Regions from separate parts of the Bradyrhizobium sp. USDA 3315 genome, predicted to be linked through region 1. Evidence: riboswitches for the same ligand, from Rfam matches in the RefSeq annotation. Region 1 holds a riboswitch; each other region holds the start of a gene.
The links. Region 1 has a riboswitch for cobalamin ahead of ACVIYL_RS38660 (DUF1636 family protein). Riboswitches for the same ligand answer to the same signal wherever they lie in the genome.
Positions count from the first base shown of each region.

Region 2: another riboswitch for cobalamin. It lies ahead of ACVIYL_RS11475 (TonB-dependent receptor); the one in region 1 lies ahead of ACVIYL_RS38660 (DUF1636 family protein).
Region 3: another riboswitch for cobalamin. It lies ahead of metE (5-methyltetrahydropteroyltriglutamate--homocysteine S-methyltransferase); the one in region 1 lies ahead of ACVIYL_RS38660 (DUF1636 family protein).
Region 4: another riboswitch for cobalamin. It lies ahead of ACVIYL_RS13485 (TonB-dependent receptor); the one in region 1 lies ahead of ACVIYL_RS38660 (DUF1636 family protein).

Region 1 covers NZ_JBSRYP010000001.1:8,226,305-8,230,091, forward strand. The annotation lists gene cobN (cobaltochelatase subunit CobN) at 1-798, opposite strand, end outside; gene cobW (cobalamin biosynthesis protein CobW) at 798-1,832, opposite strand; gene ACVIYL_RS38660 (DUF1636 family protein) at 1,829-2,203, opposite strand; cobalamin riboswitch at 2,298-2,509, opposite strand; gene cobO (cob(I)yrinic acid a,c-diamide adenosyltransferase) at 2,546-3,199, shown strand; gene ACVIYL_RS38670 (cobyric acid synthase) at 3,211-3,787, shown strand, end outside.
Region 2 covers NZ_JBSRYP010000001.1:2,517,075-2,520,861, forward strand. The annotation lists gene ACVIYL_RS11475 (TonB-dependent receptor) at 1-1,308, opposite strand, end outside; cobalamin riboswitch at 1,418-1,615, opposite strand; gene ACVIYL_RS11480 (FecCD family ABC transporter permease) at 1,728-2,771, shown strand; gene ACVIYL_RS11485 (ABC transporter ATP-binding protein) at 2,768-3,541, shown strand.
Region 3 covers NZ_JBSRYP010000001.1:9,257,506-9,261,292, reverse strand. The annotation lists gene metE (5-methyltetrahydropteroyltriglutamate--homocysteine S-methyltransferase) at 1-2,236, opposite strand, end outside; cobalamin riboswitch at 2,341-2,565, opposite strand; partial or broken gene ACVIYL_RS43165 (isocitrate lyase/phosphoenolpyruvate mutase family protein) at 2,599-3,289, opposite strand; gene ACVIYL_RS43160 (hypothetical protein) at 3,418-3,561, shown strand; partial or broken gene ACVIYL_RS43155 (ribonucleotide-diphosphate reductase subunit beta) at 3,598-3,762, shown strand.
Region 4 covers NZ_JBSRYP010000001.1:2,943,843-2,947,629, reverse strand. The annotation lists gene ACVIYL_RS13485 (TonB-dependent receptor) at 1-1,835, opposite strand, end outside; cobalamin riboswitch at 1,943-2,137, opposite strand; gene ACVIYL_RS13480 (CobW family GTP-binding protein) at 2,368-3,297, opposite strand; gene ACVIYL_RS13475 (amidohydrolase family protein) at 3,299-3,787, opposite strand, start outside.

The DNA.
Region 1 (3,787 bases):
GGAAAACGCGGTCGCATTGACGATCGCCGCTGGAGCGCATTGCGCGAACTGAACGCGCAGCCAATCGGCCACGCCCGCCGCCTTCAATGAAGTGACGAACACGCCATGAGCATCAAAGCCCCTCTCACGCAATGCATCGATCAATGCATCGACCGGCGCCGTATCGCCTGCCGCGAGGTAGGAACGATAAAACGTCACCAGCACGCGCGGCCGGCCGTCCGGTGCCGGCAACGCCGTGATGGCACCGCGCCGGGAATCGTAGACGCCGATCTCGGGAAGATCGATCTCGCCGACCACCGGCCCGGCATAGAGTCCGGACGCCAGCGCCAGTTGCGCGATCACGGCCTGCGCGGCAACCGGGCCGCCCTTGTCGCACAGCACCTTCAGACGGCGCAGCGTCGAGACCGGCAAGGTCGAGAATTCATCGAGCCGCAGATCGTCGCGGCCATCCGCCGGCAGCACCACCAGGGCAATGCCGCGCTCCTTCGCCAGCCGATGCACCGCGGCCAGCCCGTATGACCAATAGGGCTCGCCGCCGATCAGCCGCACCAGAATGCCGCGGGCGTGCGAGAGCGTCCGCTCGATATAGGTATCGACCGACAGCGGATGGCGCAGCTCCGCGAGATTGGCGAGCCGCAGCGACGGCAGCGCAGCACGGCCGCGCCGCCAGCCGGCCGCGAAGGCAGCAAGATCGCTGTCGGAAAACGACAACACCACGAGATCGGCCGGATCCTGGCCGAGGTCCCTTGGCGTCGCGGTCTCCTCAAGGCCGCGGCTCTCGCGGAAGACGACGTGCATCAGACACCAAGCCGTGCCCTGATCGCGGCTTCATCGATGTCGGCATGTTCGCCGATCACGACGAGCTTCGACTGCCGCGCCCGGGCACCCCAGGGCATGTCGAACTGATGCCGCACCCGCTCGCCGACCGATTGCACCAACAGCCGCATCGGCTTGCCTTCGACCGCGATGTAGCCCTTGGCGCGCAGCACGTTCTGCTCGCGCGCCAGCCCCTTGATCGAGGCGACCAGCGCGTCGACATCCGAAACTTCCGGAAGATCGATCACGACGGAATTGAAATCGTCGTGCTCGTGTTCCTCCTCGCCATCGTGATGCGACGGCCGCGCCGCGAGATCGCTTTCCGCCGCCGCCCCGAGCCCGAGGATCACGCGCGCGTCGATCGTGCCGTCGACGACGGGCAACATCGGCACCTCGCGCGGCATCTCGGCCGCGATCACCGCTTTCGCTGCCTTGATCCCCTCCGCCCCGGCGAGATCCGCCTTGGTCAGCAGCACGATATCGGCACAGGCGATCTGGTCCTCGAACACTTCCGACAGCGGCGTCTCGTGGTCGAGATTGTCGTCCGCTGCACGCTGCGCATCCACCGCGGCCGGATCAGGCGCAAAACGGCCGGCGGCGACGGCCTCGGCGTCGGCGAGCGCGATCACGCCGTCGACCGTGATCCGCGAACGGATCTCCGGCCAGTCGAACGCTTTCAGCAGCGGCTTCGGCAGGGCGAGCCCCGAGGTCTCGATCACGATGTGATCGGGCTTCACGTTCCGCGCTAGCAACTGCTCCATCGCCGGGATGAAATCGTCGGCGACAGTGCAGCAGATGCAGCCATTGGCGAGCTCGACGATGTTCTCGGCCGGACAATTGGCGTCGGCGCACGACTTCAGGATGTCGCCGTCGACGCCTTCGCTGCCGAATTCGTTGACCAGTACCGCGAGCTTCTTGCCGTTGGCATTGCGGATCAGATGCTGGATCAGTGTCGTCTTGCCGGAGCCGAGAAAGCCGGTCACGACGGTGACCGGAATTTTGGCGAGCGTGGTCATTCTGCGGCCTCCGGCACGACGGGAAGAGGTGGAATGCGGCCGAGCGATTGCTTGCGGAAGATTTCCGGACGGCTGCGCCACGGCACGATGCCGTCGGGCGCCGCCGCATAGGCGGAGGCACCGGCGATCACATCCGCGGCATTATCAGCGGACAGTCGGCCGTAGACATAGGACCAGCGCCCCGGCGCGCTGAGCGCGACCGAGCAACCTTGGCTGCAGGCCGACAGGCATGCGACGGGAACCAGATTGACGTCATCAGGCACGCCGGCCTCGACAAGCGCGGCATGCAGGCGTGCACCGGGCGCGAGCTCACCTTCCGCCGGCGTCTGGCCGGCGCGGCAGGTGATGCAGACATGAAGTGTAACGCTCATCGCCCTTCCTGGATTGACAGCGGGAAGCGATGAGGCACACGAACCGATTTTGGACAGGTTCGTTCCCCGTCGCGGAACACCCCGTCCGCCGGTTTCACAACATGCTGCGTTGGCAGGTCTCCCGGCTTGCGGAGCAGGTTTTACCCTTCGATGCCCACCTTCCCGACTCCGTATGGAATCAGTGGCTTGGGCATCTCTCCGGTCACGGTCGCGGGGGCGGCTGCGCTTCGGGCCCGATTTAGCGGAGCCCTATCGCATTCCCTCTTCGCCTGTCGTAGGACAGGAACCAACGCAGGACCACCATTCGTCCAAGCCTCGCACTTGTCAAGCCGAAGGAATGTGATGACTTCTGATGGAAAGGACGCTGAAGACGGCGCCGTCGGCACCGATCTTTCGCCGGATGCGCGCCACGCGGACAAGATGGCGAAAAAGAAGGCCGCCCGCGACCGCATCATGGCGACCAAGAGCGGTGAAAAGGGCCTGATCATCGTTCATACCGGCGCCGGCAAAGGAAAATCGTCCTCCGCGTTCGGCATGATCGTGCGCTGTGTGGCGCACGGCTTTCCCTGCGCCGTGGTGCAGTTCATCAAGGGCGCCTGGGATACCGGCGAGCGCCGCCTGCTCACCGGGCATTTCGGCGATCTGTGTCAATTTCACGCCATGGGCGAAGGCTTTACCTGGGAGACGCAGGATCGCGCCCGCGACATCGCGGCGGCGCAAGCCGGCTGGGAAAAGGCCAGGCAGCTGATCGCGGACCCGAGCCTGCGCATGGTCGTGCTCGACGAGATCAACATCGCGCTACGCTACGATTACCTTGCGATCGCCGATGTCGTCGACTTCCTGACCACGTCGAAGCCGCCGATGACCCATGTCGTGCTCACCGGGCGCAACGCCAAGGAGGAGCTGATCGAGATTGCCGATCTCGTCACCGAGATGACGCTGGTAAAGCATCCGTTCCGCTCCGGCATCAAGGCCCAGCCGGGCGTCGAGTTCTGACGGGCATCACGATGGCGCGCGCATTGATGATCCAGGGAGCCGGCTCGGACGTGGGCAAATCGCTCATCGTCGCCGGCCTCGCCCGCGCCGCCAGACGGCGCGGCCTGCGCGTGCTGCCGTTCAAGCCGCAGAACATGTCGAACAACGCCGCCGTGACCGTCGATGGCGGCGAGATCGGCCGCGCGCAGGCGTTGCAGGCGCTCGCCGCCGGCGTCGAGCCGCACACCGACATGAACCCGGTGCTGCTGAAGCCCGAGACCGATGTCGGCGCCCAGGTCATCGTGCACGGCAAACGGATCGCCACCGCACGCGCGCGCGAATATGCCGGCATGAAACCATCGCTGATGGGCGCGGTGCTGGAGAGTTTTGCGCGCCTGAAGCAGCGCGCCGATCTGGTGCTGGTCGAGGGCGCCGGCAGTCCCGCCGAGGTCAACTTACGCAAAGCCGATATCGCCAATATGGGATTTGCGCGCAAAGCAGACGTGCCCGTGGTGCTGGTCGGCGACATCGACCGCGGCGGCGTGATCGCGCAGCTCGTCGGCATCAAGACGGTGATCGACCCTGATGATGCCGCGATGATCCAGGGCT
Region 2 (3,787 bases), 5.7 Mb from region 1:
GCCGCGCGCCTCGCGGAAGGTCGAATCGTAATAGTCGATGCCGGTCAGGATCGTCGACGGCACGCCCAGCATCACGTTCTTGACGCTGAGCCGCGGCGTCAGCGACCAGGTCTGCAGCGCGGCGTCATTGTAGGTCGAGGCGAAGCTGATGGTCGGCACCGTGCCGAAGAAGCCGCTCTGCGTCTCGCGCTGCCGCCAGCCGCCGTCGACGATGAGGTCGACGCCGTTCATCAGCGTCTTGGTGAAGCCGGCGGTGACGCTGGCGGTCTGCTGGTTGGCATAGTCGAAGGGCGTCGCGGCGCCGCGGCGATCGGTGAGCAGCTCGTTCACGCCGATCGACGGATCGACCAGCCGTCCGCCGGGTAGGCCGAGCTTCTGGTCGCTGCCGGTGACGGTCAGGAAGGCGGTGAGATCCGGCGTCGTGTAGTTGATGTTGCCGACGGCGTTGCGCTGGTCGAGCGCATTGTTGACGCGGTAGCCGTCCGACTTGATGCCGTTGCCGTAGAACGAGGTGGACCACGGGCCGGAATTGAGTGCCGCGGAGACCGCGGCCATGCGGGTGTTGAACGAGCCAACTCCGGCCTCGGCCCGCATCGTCGTCGGCGGGCCGCCGACGCCGGTCTTGGTGATGATGTTGACGACGCCGCCCACCGCGTTGTCGCCGTAGAGCACCGCGCCGCTGTTGCCGCGCGTGATCTCGATGCGCTCGATCGAATCGAGCGGAATCGTGGTGAGGTCGAAGCCGGCCTTGTCGACGTCGTTGAGGCGGCGGCCGTTGAGCAGGAAGAGGGTATTGTCGGTCGCGAACGCGCCGAAGCCGCGCAGGTCGACCGACGTCTTGGCGCCGTTCGGTCCGCCATAGGGCGTTTGCAGCTGCACGCCCGGCACCTGCGCGAGGATCTCGGGCAACGACTGCACCGGCGAATGCGCGATGTCGTCGGCGGTGATCACGGCCGAGGAGGTGCCGACAATGCCGGCGAACTGGCGGCCGCCGGTGCCGCCCGTTCCGGTGGCCACACCGGTCCCTGTCGTGCCCGATCCGGCTCCGCTGCCTGTATTGTTGCCTTGCGAGGTGCCCGGCGCCGGGCGTCGCGGCGCCGGCGCTTCGTCAGCGGCCGGCCTGGCGCGCGTGACGTTCTGGTCGCCCGGCTTGGTGACTTCGATCGCCGGCAGCTGATCGGGAGCGGGTGCCTGCTGCGCCCGCGCTGCGGAGACAAGGAATGCCGGCGCGAGCATCGTCGCCGGCGCGATCATCGTCGACGCGAGCAGAAGCGCGCGGCGCCGCCGATGGAAAGGGAAGGAGAACATAAGCAAGGCCTCGGCAACGTCAGTGGCACGTCACCGCGAACCAGTCTCACCATCGTGCTCACAGCATCAGGTGAAGCTCATGCCTGTACTCCCCGACCGGCAGCATCGCGTGTGACCACGGCTGACGGCAGGTCTCCTGGCTCGCGGGTCGTTACCCTTCGTCGCCTTCCCAGGACCGAGATTCCCAGTGGCCTGTGACGAAGGATTCACCGCATACAGTTGCGGGGGCAGCCGCGGCGTTGGGGAAGTTTCCCCGTACCGCATTCCCTTTTCATCTCATGAAAGAACCGTCATGTTCATCTAGGGTTCGGCCGGGTAGCAAAGTCAATCCGGCGGAAGTCGGGCAATGGCCGTGCGGCCACGGTTTTTGTCGAGTGTCGCTTGTCTGCCACGACGATCGTTGTAAGAGCATGGATCCGATGAGCGTGCAGGATTTTGCCTTGGCGGCCGAGGTCGCGGCGCGGCGCCGGTGGGGCGCCACCGCGGCGCTGCTCGCGCTTGTGCTGCTGCTGCTGGTGATCTCGCTCGGCATCGGGCCGGTGCGGCTGTCGCCGCTCGCGGTGATCGAGGCGCTGTTCGGCGGCGGCAGCGATGTGGCGCAGGTGATCGTGCGCGAGATCCGCCTGCCGCGCACCATCCTGGCATTCGCGATCGGCGGTATTCTTGGGCTGTCAGGCGCGGCGCTGCAAGGGTTGCTGCGCAACCCGCTGGCCTCGCCGTCGCTGTTCGGCGCGCCGCAATCGGCCGCCTTCGGCGCGGTGCTGGTGATCGCGCTGGGCCTCGCCGATGTGCGCTCCTACGCGCTGCCGGTGGTGGCGATCATCGCCGCGTTCGGCTCGGTGTTCGCGCTGCTTGCGATCGCCGGCCGCAATGCCGGGCTGTTGATCCTGATCCTCGCCGGGCTCGCGATCTCGAGCTTTGCGGGAGCCGCGACCGCGCTGGTGATGAATCTCTCGAGCAATCCGTTCGTGGTGCTGGAGATCGCGTTCTGGCTGCTCGGCTCGCTGGAAGACCGCAGCTTCCAGCACGTCGCGCTGGCGCTGCCCTTCATCATCGCAGGCGCCGCCATCCTGCTCAGCCAGGCGAGCGCCTTCCGCGCGCTGACGCTTGGCGAGGAGGCGGCGCAGAGCCTCGGCGTCGACGTCGGGCGGTTGCGGCTCTTCGTGATCACGGGCGTGGCGCTCGGCGTCGGCGGCGCGGTCGCAGTCACCGGCACGATCGGTTTCATCGGCCTCGTCGCGCCGCATCTGATGCGTCCCGTGATCGGTCACGATCCGGCGCGGCTCTTGGTGCCGAGCGCGCTCACCGGCTCGGCGCTGCTGCTCGCCGCCGACATCGCGGTGCGCATCATTCCCTCGACCTCAGACATCAAGGTCGGCGTGCTGACCTCGATCATCGGCGTGCCGTTCTTCCTCTGTCTGATCATGCGCGAACGCCGCGCGCTCGGCGGAGGCGTGGCATGACGCTGCTCTCGGCTGCCGCGCTCAATGCCTCGCTCGGCAGCCGCAAGGTGCTGCACGATGTCTCCCTGTCGCTGCCGTCGGGCCATCTGGTCGCGCTGGTCGGGCCGAACGGCGCCGGCAAGACCACGCTGCTGCGCGCGCTGGCCGGGCTGATCCCGTCGGGCGGCGAGATCCGGATCGGCGGCGATGCGCTGGCGTCGCTGCCGCTGCGCGAGCGCGCGAAACGTTTCGCCTATCTGCCGCAGGGCCACATGGTGCACTGGCCGCTGCCGGCACGCGATATCGTCGCGCTCGGCCGCTATCCGCACGGTGCGACCGATCCGGCGCGGCTGTCGCAGACGGATGTGGAGGCGGTGCTGCGCGCGATGCAGGCGGTCGACGTCGCTGAGTTCAGCGATCGCCGCGTCACCGAACTCTCCGGCGGCGAGCGCAGCCGCGTCGCACTGGCCCGGGTGCTCGCGGTGGAGGCGCCCGTGATCCTCGCCGACGAGCCGACGGCCTCGCTCGATCCGCGCCACCAGATCGACGTGATGCAGAAGCTGCGCAACGTTGCCGACACCGGCGTGCTGGTCATCGTGGTGACGCATGACCTGGGACTCGCCGCGCGCTTTGCCGATCACGTGCTGGTGCTCGCGGAGGGGCGGCTGGCCGCGCAGGGCGCGCCTGTCGAGGCACTATCGGAGAGCGTCCTCGCCAGCGTGTTCCGGGTCAGCGCCTATCGCGCCGAATTTCAGCGCGAGGCCGTCATCGTGCCGTGGGCGGACGTGTGATGAGGATGCGGCGTCTCCACGAGCTCAGTTCACCTCTCCCGCTTGCGGGGGAGGTCGCTGCGCTCGAAGAGCGCAGCGGGTGGGGGCTCTCTCCACTCAAAGAGCGTTCATTGCGGCACGACCCCGACCCCAACCCTCCCCCGCAAGCGCAGGGGTGTCCGGGGAATGATTCACTGTGTCGCGGTGCATGCTCGGCAGGACCGAGGCAAATCGGTCTTTTCTGGTTGTCGAGACACAGAGGGCCGA
Region 3 (3,787 bases), 1.0 Mb from region 1:
GATTGATCCAGAGCTGCGAGTCCGACAAACGTTTTCGGGCCAGCGTGATGAGGTCCCTCATCTCGGTGGTTTCGGGGACGCGTGGAGAGTGGATGTCGTAGACTCCAGGACCGATATCGTTAGGATATTTGAAGCTGGTGAACGCATCGAGCAGTTCCATCTTGGACCGCGACGTCTCGATCGAGATGACGTCGGCGTCCATCGCCGCAATCGCGTCGATGATGGCGTTGAACTCCGAGTAGCACATGTGGGTGTGGATCTGCGTGGCATCGGCAACGCCCGTCGAGCAGATGCGGAAGCTTTCCACGGCCCATTCGAGATAGGTCTTCCACTCGGAATGACGCAGCGGCAGGCCTTCGCGCAAGGCGGCTTCATCGATCTGGATCATGGTCGCTCCGGCCTTTTCGAGGTCGGTAACCTCGTCGCGGATCGCGAGTGCGATCTGGCGGCAGGCTTCGCTGCGCGGCAGGTCGTCGCGAACGAACGACCAGTTCAGGATCGTCACCGGTCCGGTGAGCATCGCCTTCATCGGCTTCTTGGTCAGCGATTGCGAGTAACGCCACCACTCGACCGTCATCGGTTTCGGCCGGGAGACGTCACCGAACAGGATCGGCGGACGAACATAGCGCGAGCCGTAGGACTGCACCCAGCCATACTGGGTGAAGACGAAGCCGGAGAGCTGTTCGCCGAAATACTGCACCATGTCGTTGCGCTCGAACTCGCCATGAACCAGCACGTCGAGCCCGATCTCCTCCTGCCAACGTACGGTGCGGGCAGTCTCCTCCTTGAGGAACTGCTCGTATTGGGCGTTGGTCAGTGTGCCCTTGGCGTGGGCCGCGCGAGCATTGCGGACGTCGGCGGTTTGCGGGAACGAGCCGATAGTCGTCGTTGGGAAGGCAGGCAGGGCAAAGCGTTTGCGCTGGACTTCGGCGCGGCTGGCAAAGGCGCTGGTGCGACGGCGCATCGCGTCGTCGATCGCCGCCATCCCCTTGGCAACGGCCGCGTCGTGGATCTTGGGCGAGGTCTGGCGTGCCTTGGCGGCCTTGTCCGAGGCGGCTAGGGCGTCCGCGACGCTGGCGTCGCCGGCCAGTGCCTTCGCCAGCGTAGAGAGTTCGGCGATCTTCTGCACGGAGAAGGCAAGCCAGCTCTTCACATCCGGGTCGAGACCGGTCTCAAGCTCTAAGTCGATCGGCGTGTGCAGTAGCGAGCAGGACGGAGCGATCTGGACGCGGCCAGCGCCAAGCTTGGCGATGACCGGCTTGTAGCGCTCGACCAGCGCCGACAAATTGGAGCGCCAGACGTTGCGGCCGTCAATGACGCCGAGCGAAATCACGAGATCCTGGCGGGCACCGGATTCGATCTGGCTCAGTTGCTGCGGTGCGCGGATCAAGTCGACGTGCAGACCTGCCACCGGCAGGGCCAACGCGGTCGCGATAGTGTCGCCGATCGCACCGAAGTAAGTGGCGAGCATGATCTTGATGCCCGGTACGCCTTTGGCGAGCCGAGCATAGGCGCGCTGGAGCGCATTCCTCTCGGTCTCGTTGAGATCGAGCACGAGGCAGGGTTCGTCGATCTGGACCCATTCTGCGCCGCGCCTGGCGAGCTCCTGGAGAACCTCGACATAGACCGGCAGCAGGCCGTCGAGCAGCGAGACCGGATCGACCGAGGCATCATGGCTCTTGCCGAGCTTCAGGAAGGTGACAGGGCCGACGAGCACCGGACGGGTCTGATATCCGAGCGCTTTCGCCTCGTCATACTCTTCGATCACCTTGCGGGACGAGAGCTTGAATGTCTGTCTCCTGTGAAATTCCGGGACCATGTAGTGGTAATTGGTGTCGAACCACTTGGTCATTTCCTGCGCTGTCGCGCCGTGGCCATGGTGGGCGTGACTGCAGCTGGCGTCGTGCGCGTCGCCTTGCGAACCGCGCGCCATCGCGAAATAGGTCTTGAGCGAGACTGCTCCGCCCTTCCAGCCATAGGCCTCGGGGATGGCGCCGACCATCACGCTGGTGTCGAGCACGTGGTCGTAAAGCGAAAAATCGTTCGACGGTATAATGGTCGCGCCGAGTGATTTCTGGCGTGCCCAGTTGGCGACACGGAGCGCGGCTGCAGCTTCGAGAAGTTGCTGCTCGCTAATCTTGCCGGCCCAGAAGCTTTCGAGCGCGAGTTTGAGTTCGCGGCGCGGCCCGATGCGGGGCGTGCCGAGTGTTGCAATTGGAACTGAAAGAGAAGTCATAGCTTTAACCCCATGTGGTGGGGGCAAAAGGCCATGGCGGACGCTGGCAGGGCAGCCGCGGATGCGGCAGCTGCTTGGCGTACCACCGGGACACCCCGCCCGTGGACGATTATGTTGTCGGGGCAGGTCTCCTGGCTCGCGGGTCGTCGCCTGCATCCGGCCTTCCCGAAGCTTTCGCTTCAGTGACACTGATGGATGCGGGCTCACCGCTTACAGTTGCGGGGGCAGCGCCGGCATTGCCTCAATCCTGAACGGATGGAAAACGCACCGGCTTCCCTCTTAGCTCCGGATCAAGCGGGACCCGGAGAACCTCGACGTCTCCGATTATCTGCAACGGCGGGCTCTCGTCAACCTATCGTCGATCACTTGCGTTGCGGCATGCCGGACGGAACGATTGTTTGAACGATCGAAGAATCGAGAGCTTCATAGTCGTGTAATCCAATTGCCGCATAGAGTTCCGCGCGCGTCTGCATCCGCTCTACGATCTTGGGCGTGCCACCATCACGTAAAATTGCAGCATACAATTCTGCCTGCGCCTTGTTCGCCACTCGCAATGAGGACACAGGCCAGATCACCATGGCATATCCTATCGCCTCGAACTCGGCGGCGGTGAAGAATGGGGTCTTTCCAAACTCCGTCATGTTCGCGAGAAGCGGCGCGCCGGGCATGCGCGCCGCAAAAGCACGGAACATCTCGGCCGTGTTGAGTGCCTCCGGAAAGATCGCATCGGCCCCGGCCTCCCTATAGGGCTTTTGCCCGGGCTACGGCGCCAGCGAGGCCCTCGCTGGCGGCGGCGTCGGTCCTGGCGATGACCATGAGATCGCGACGCGCTTTTGATGCCGGCGCGACCTTGGCCGCCATGTCATGCGCATCGGCGACTTCTTGTCGTTCAGATGGCCGCATTTCTTGGGCAGGATCTGGTCTTCCAGATGAAGCGCGCCGGCACCGGCATCCTCAAAGACGCGGGTGGCGCGCATCACATTCAGCGCCGCCTCACCGTAGCCGGTGTAGGCATCGACGAGCAGCGGCAGGTCCTGCGGCACGGACGATCTGCGTTTCCTTCCATCCCACGGAGACACTGACCTCCGTCAGCGGTCAGAAAGCGCTTCAAGCGCTTCGGCTCATTAAATCGAATGTTTCGTCGTCAATTCCGATGCCGTGTAAATCAGAGGGGCAATGGCGTGACGATCGAATGTCCGGGCGCAGCCGAGAGCGCCATTTTGCGGGTGTGCGGTATCGTCGACCACAAGCTTCAGTGGTTACAGGATGAGCTTCTCACCGCGATGTCCGGCGACTTCACGGTCGTGAACGAGTTCCTTGGGTGAGACCTGAAGGCGAGAGGGCTGTGGGACGAGGTGATAGTCTCTAATCGCCGCTATGCCCAGATCGGGCTCGCGCCTGTCTTCGCCGACGTTGAGAACGCGTTACCGTGGATGTCGGAGGCGATGGATCTGAAGAAGGAGAAGAACTCCTTCGAGACCGGCGACATCGAATACCAGAACGGTGGCGCGCTCAGCTGGGATTGAGCATCGGGTCACGATGACGACCAGT
Region 4 (3,787 bases), 5.3 Mb from region 1:
CGGGATGATTGCTGGCCGATCTGCAATGCCAGGCCGCCGGTGGGGTTGCCGGGATCGGGAATCGTGAGCCCGGTCTTGACGATCTCGTAGGCAGCCAGCGTCCACTCGCCGCGGCCGCCCCAGAACGACTGCTTGACCCCGATCTCGGTCTGCTTGCCGGTCGCAAGCTGGAACGTTTTCTGCGTGGTCGACAGTGAGATCAGATTGCTGACCGGATCGACGCCGACCGCGTACTGACCATAGAACGCGAGGTTCTTGATCGGCTCGTAAACGAGGCCAGCGCGCCAGCTGGTGCCCGATAGCGTCGTCTCAAAACTGTTCGCCGGCGTCTTGTAGTCGGTGCGATCGACCTCGGGACGATCATACCTGACCCCGGTCACCAGCGACAACTGATCGGTCAGCGAGAGACGATCCTCGGCGAACAGCGCGTATTGATTGGCGATCGCGTGGAAGCCCGGCGTGGTCGCCGTCGTCGTGGCGAAGAACGATCCCGGATCGAACACGTAAGGATTGACCGACGACGCGCCGCCATAGGGCGAGTTGTTGGTGTGGGTGAAGTCGATCCGGTTGACGTCGAACCCGGCAACGAACTGGTTGGCAAGTCCGAACACGTGACCGCTCAAGGTCGCGTCCATCCGGTTGCCGAGCTGCTTCTGGTCGTGGAAGATCTCGATATAGCTGGAGCGATCGATCAGCCGGCTCTTCGGATTCCAGGTGTAGTTTTCGATGTCGCGCCAGTGCCGCTCGCTGGTCAGGTAGTACAGCGTGTTGTTGACCTTGATGCCGTCGGCGACGTCCCACTCGGTCTTGAACTGGGTCCAGCTGTCCTGGTAGCGAATGGTGCTGTCGAGCGCATTGTAGTTCTTGAAGCGCAGCGCGTCCTGGATCGCGCCGTTGATCAGCGGCGTGCCGAAATAGCGCGACGGGCTGCGATCGCCGTAATCTTCCGAGAGCGTGAAGGCGAGATTGTCCGACGCCTGCACCCGCACCGCAGCGGAGACCACCGCGTTCGAGGTCTTGTCGCGATCGACCCAGCCGTCCGACATGTTGCCGGTAGCGTTGACGCGGTACGACACATTGGGATTGATCGGCCCGGTGCTGTCCACCGAGAGCCGCCGCGTCATGTTGCTGTCGAGCGAAACTTCGGCCTCGTTGTAGGGCGTACTGAGCGGTTTCTTCGGGATCACGTTGATGACGCCGCCGATCGCGCCTTCGCCGTACAGCACCGAGGCCGGGCCGCGCAGCACTTCGATGCGCTGCGTCGACCAGGTGTCGTAGGGGAACGTCAGCGTGCCGGAGCCGATATAGAAGCGCGTGCCGTCATACAGCGTCATCACCGAGTTGCTGCCGGCAAAGCCGCGGGTGCTGAACGACAGGCCGCCATTGCCGGGTGCCGGCGTTGCGATGAAGCCAGCCGCGTCCTGGGTGACGGCATCGAGCACATTATGCTGGCCGCGTTCAGCGATGGTCTGCGCCGTGATGACCTCGACGCTGGCCGGCGTCTGCAGCGGCGTCAGATTGAGACGACTGCCGGTGCCGCCCTGCGTGGTGGCATTGAGCGTCGGCGATGCCGATCCCCGTACGCCCGACGCTGCGACGCGCGGCGTGTTGCCGGTTGTTGCGATCGTCGCGGGCCTCGGCCGCGCCGCGGCGGCCACGGCACGGCTTCGCGCCGCGGGCTTCGGCCTTGCCACAGCGGAAGGCGCGACCTCAATCGGATCGAGCGTGGTTGGTGGAGGCGTTTGTGCCGAGCCTTCGGCCGGCAACAGCAGCGATGACAGGGAGCAGAGAAGACCGAGGCGCCATTTGCGCGCAACGGGAGAGGACGGAGACATGAAAAGGACTCGCGGTAACGTGGCACGTCACCGCGAACGCGGACTGGCGCATTGCCCAAAAGGCAGTGCTCCGATCCCACCAGGACGCCCCCGCCCGATGTGCTCGCGTGTGACCACGACTGACGGCAGGTCTCCTGGCTCACGGGTCATCGCCTGTCGGCGCCTTCCCGGGCCGATGGCCCAGTGGCAATTTGACGAAAGGCTCGCCGTTTACAGTTGCGGGGACAGCTGCGGCATTGGGGTTACCCTCGCACCGCATTCCCTTTTGATCCCCGAAGGGAACCGTCGGCAAAAACGATAGGTGCTGGCTGCAGGGCTGTCAATTCGATGCGATTGTCGCACACATGCTTTGCGAGATGCTGCTGCGGCGATGACACAGCGGCATCTGCGGGTGCCGCGGAGCTCCCTCTAATCCCGTCATCCTGAGGAGCCGCGAAGCGGCGTCTCGAAGGATGCACGGCCACAGCCGGGCCGTCCATCCTTCGAGGCTCGCTCTGCTCGCGCCTCAGGATGACGGAAACATAAGCTCACATCACTCAATGTCGACACATCCCTGCATCACCTCATCAATCTCCGCGCGCGACAGCGCACCCATCTCGGCGATGAACACGATGCGCGTGCGCGGCACGCCGGGCGACGGCACGCCGCCCGCAGCCAAGGTCGCGCGGCCGCCGGCGAGTTGAAACACGGTCAGCCGCCCGGGCTGCTCCACCGTCTCGAACAATCCCTTCGCCCGCGCCAGCTTCGGCGCCAATCTGCCGATCGCCTGTTGCAGGCGCGGCAGCACGACGGGCCGCTCCGAGGTCCAGCTCAGCGTCTCGAAGCGATCGGACGCCGGCCGTCGCGGCGCGGTCTCGCGCGGCGCCGGCACATGATCGAGGTCCGCCGGAAACACCAGCGCGGCCGGCACCTCGCCATGCAGCACCTCGACCACCACCGCCGCCGGGCGCACCGCACGCACGGCGTCGCGGATCGCGGCGCACGCGGCGGCGTCGGCCAGATCGACCTTGCTCAGCGCCACCACGTCCGCCGCCCGGAGCTGCGAGCGCAGCAGCGCATCGTTCAGCATCGCCGCAGGTTGCGTCGCGTCGACCACGCACAGCACCGTCTCCAGCGGCGCCTCCTTCCAGATCACGGGATCCATCAGGTTGCGCACGATGTCGGCGGGATCGGCGATTCCGCTGGTCTCGATCACGATGAATTCGGGACGCGGATCACGCCGCAGCAACGTGGCGAGTGTGCGCAGCAGGTCGCCCTCCAGCGTACAGCAGATGCAGCCATTGCTCAGGCTGACCACGCCGTCGCCGGCGCCGGCGATCAGCTCGGCGTCGATATTGATCGCACCGAAATCGTTGACCACCGCGGCGATGCGCCGTCCTTGCGCATGCGCCAGCAGATGGTTGACGACCGTGGTCTTGCCCGCCCCGAGGAAGCCCGCGACCAGCAGGATCGGGACCGGCACCTCAGCCCCCCGTGATAGGCCGGCGCACCGGCCGGCCGGGACGCGCCGCGACATCGAGGACACCATCGCTGATCAGCGGCTGGCCGCTGACCACGAGATGCCGCACGCCCTCCGCCGGACGATTCATCGCCGAGAAGGTCGCGCGATCGCTCAGCGTCTCGTAGTCGAACACCACGACATCGGCGTCGGCGCCGACCTGCAGCCTGCCTTTGGCGCGCATCGCCGGCGTGCTCGCCGACAGGATCTCGGCCGGGATCAGCGCGCATTTGCGGATGCCCTCGAGCAGCGACACTTTCTTGCGCTCGCGCACCCATTCGCGGATGAAGCGGGTGAAGCAGCCCGCCGAGCGCGGATGCGAGGTGGCATCGTCGGGCAGCGGCCAGGCGTCGCCGCTGTAGGGGCGGCCGTCCGACAGCGTCCACGGCATCGCGTCGGAGGCGATCGCGCCGCCCGGATACAGCACCGCCATATCGAGCAGATCGCGATGATG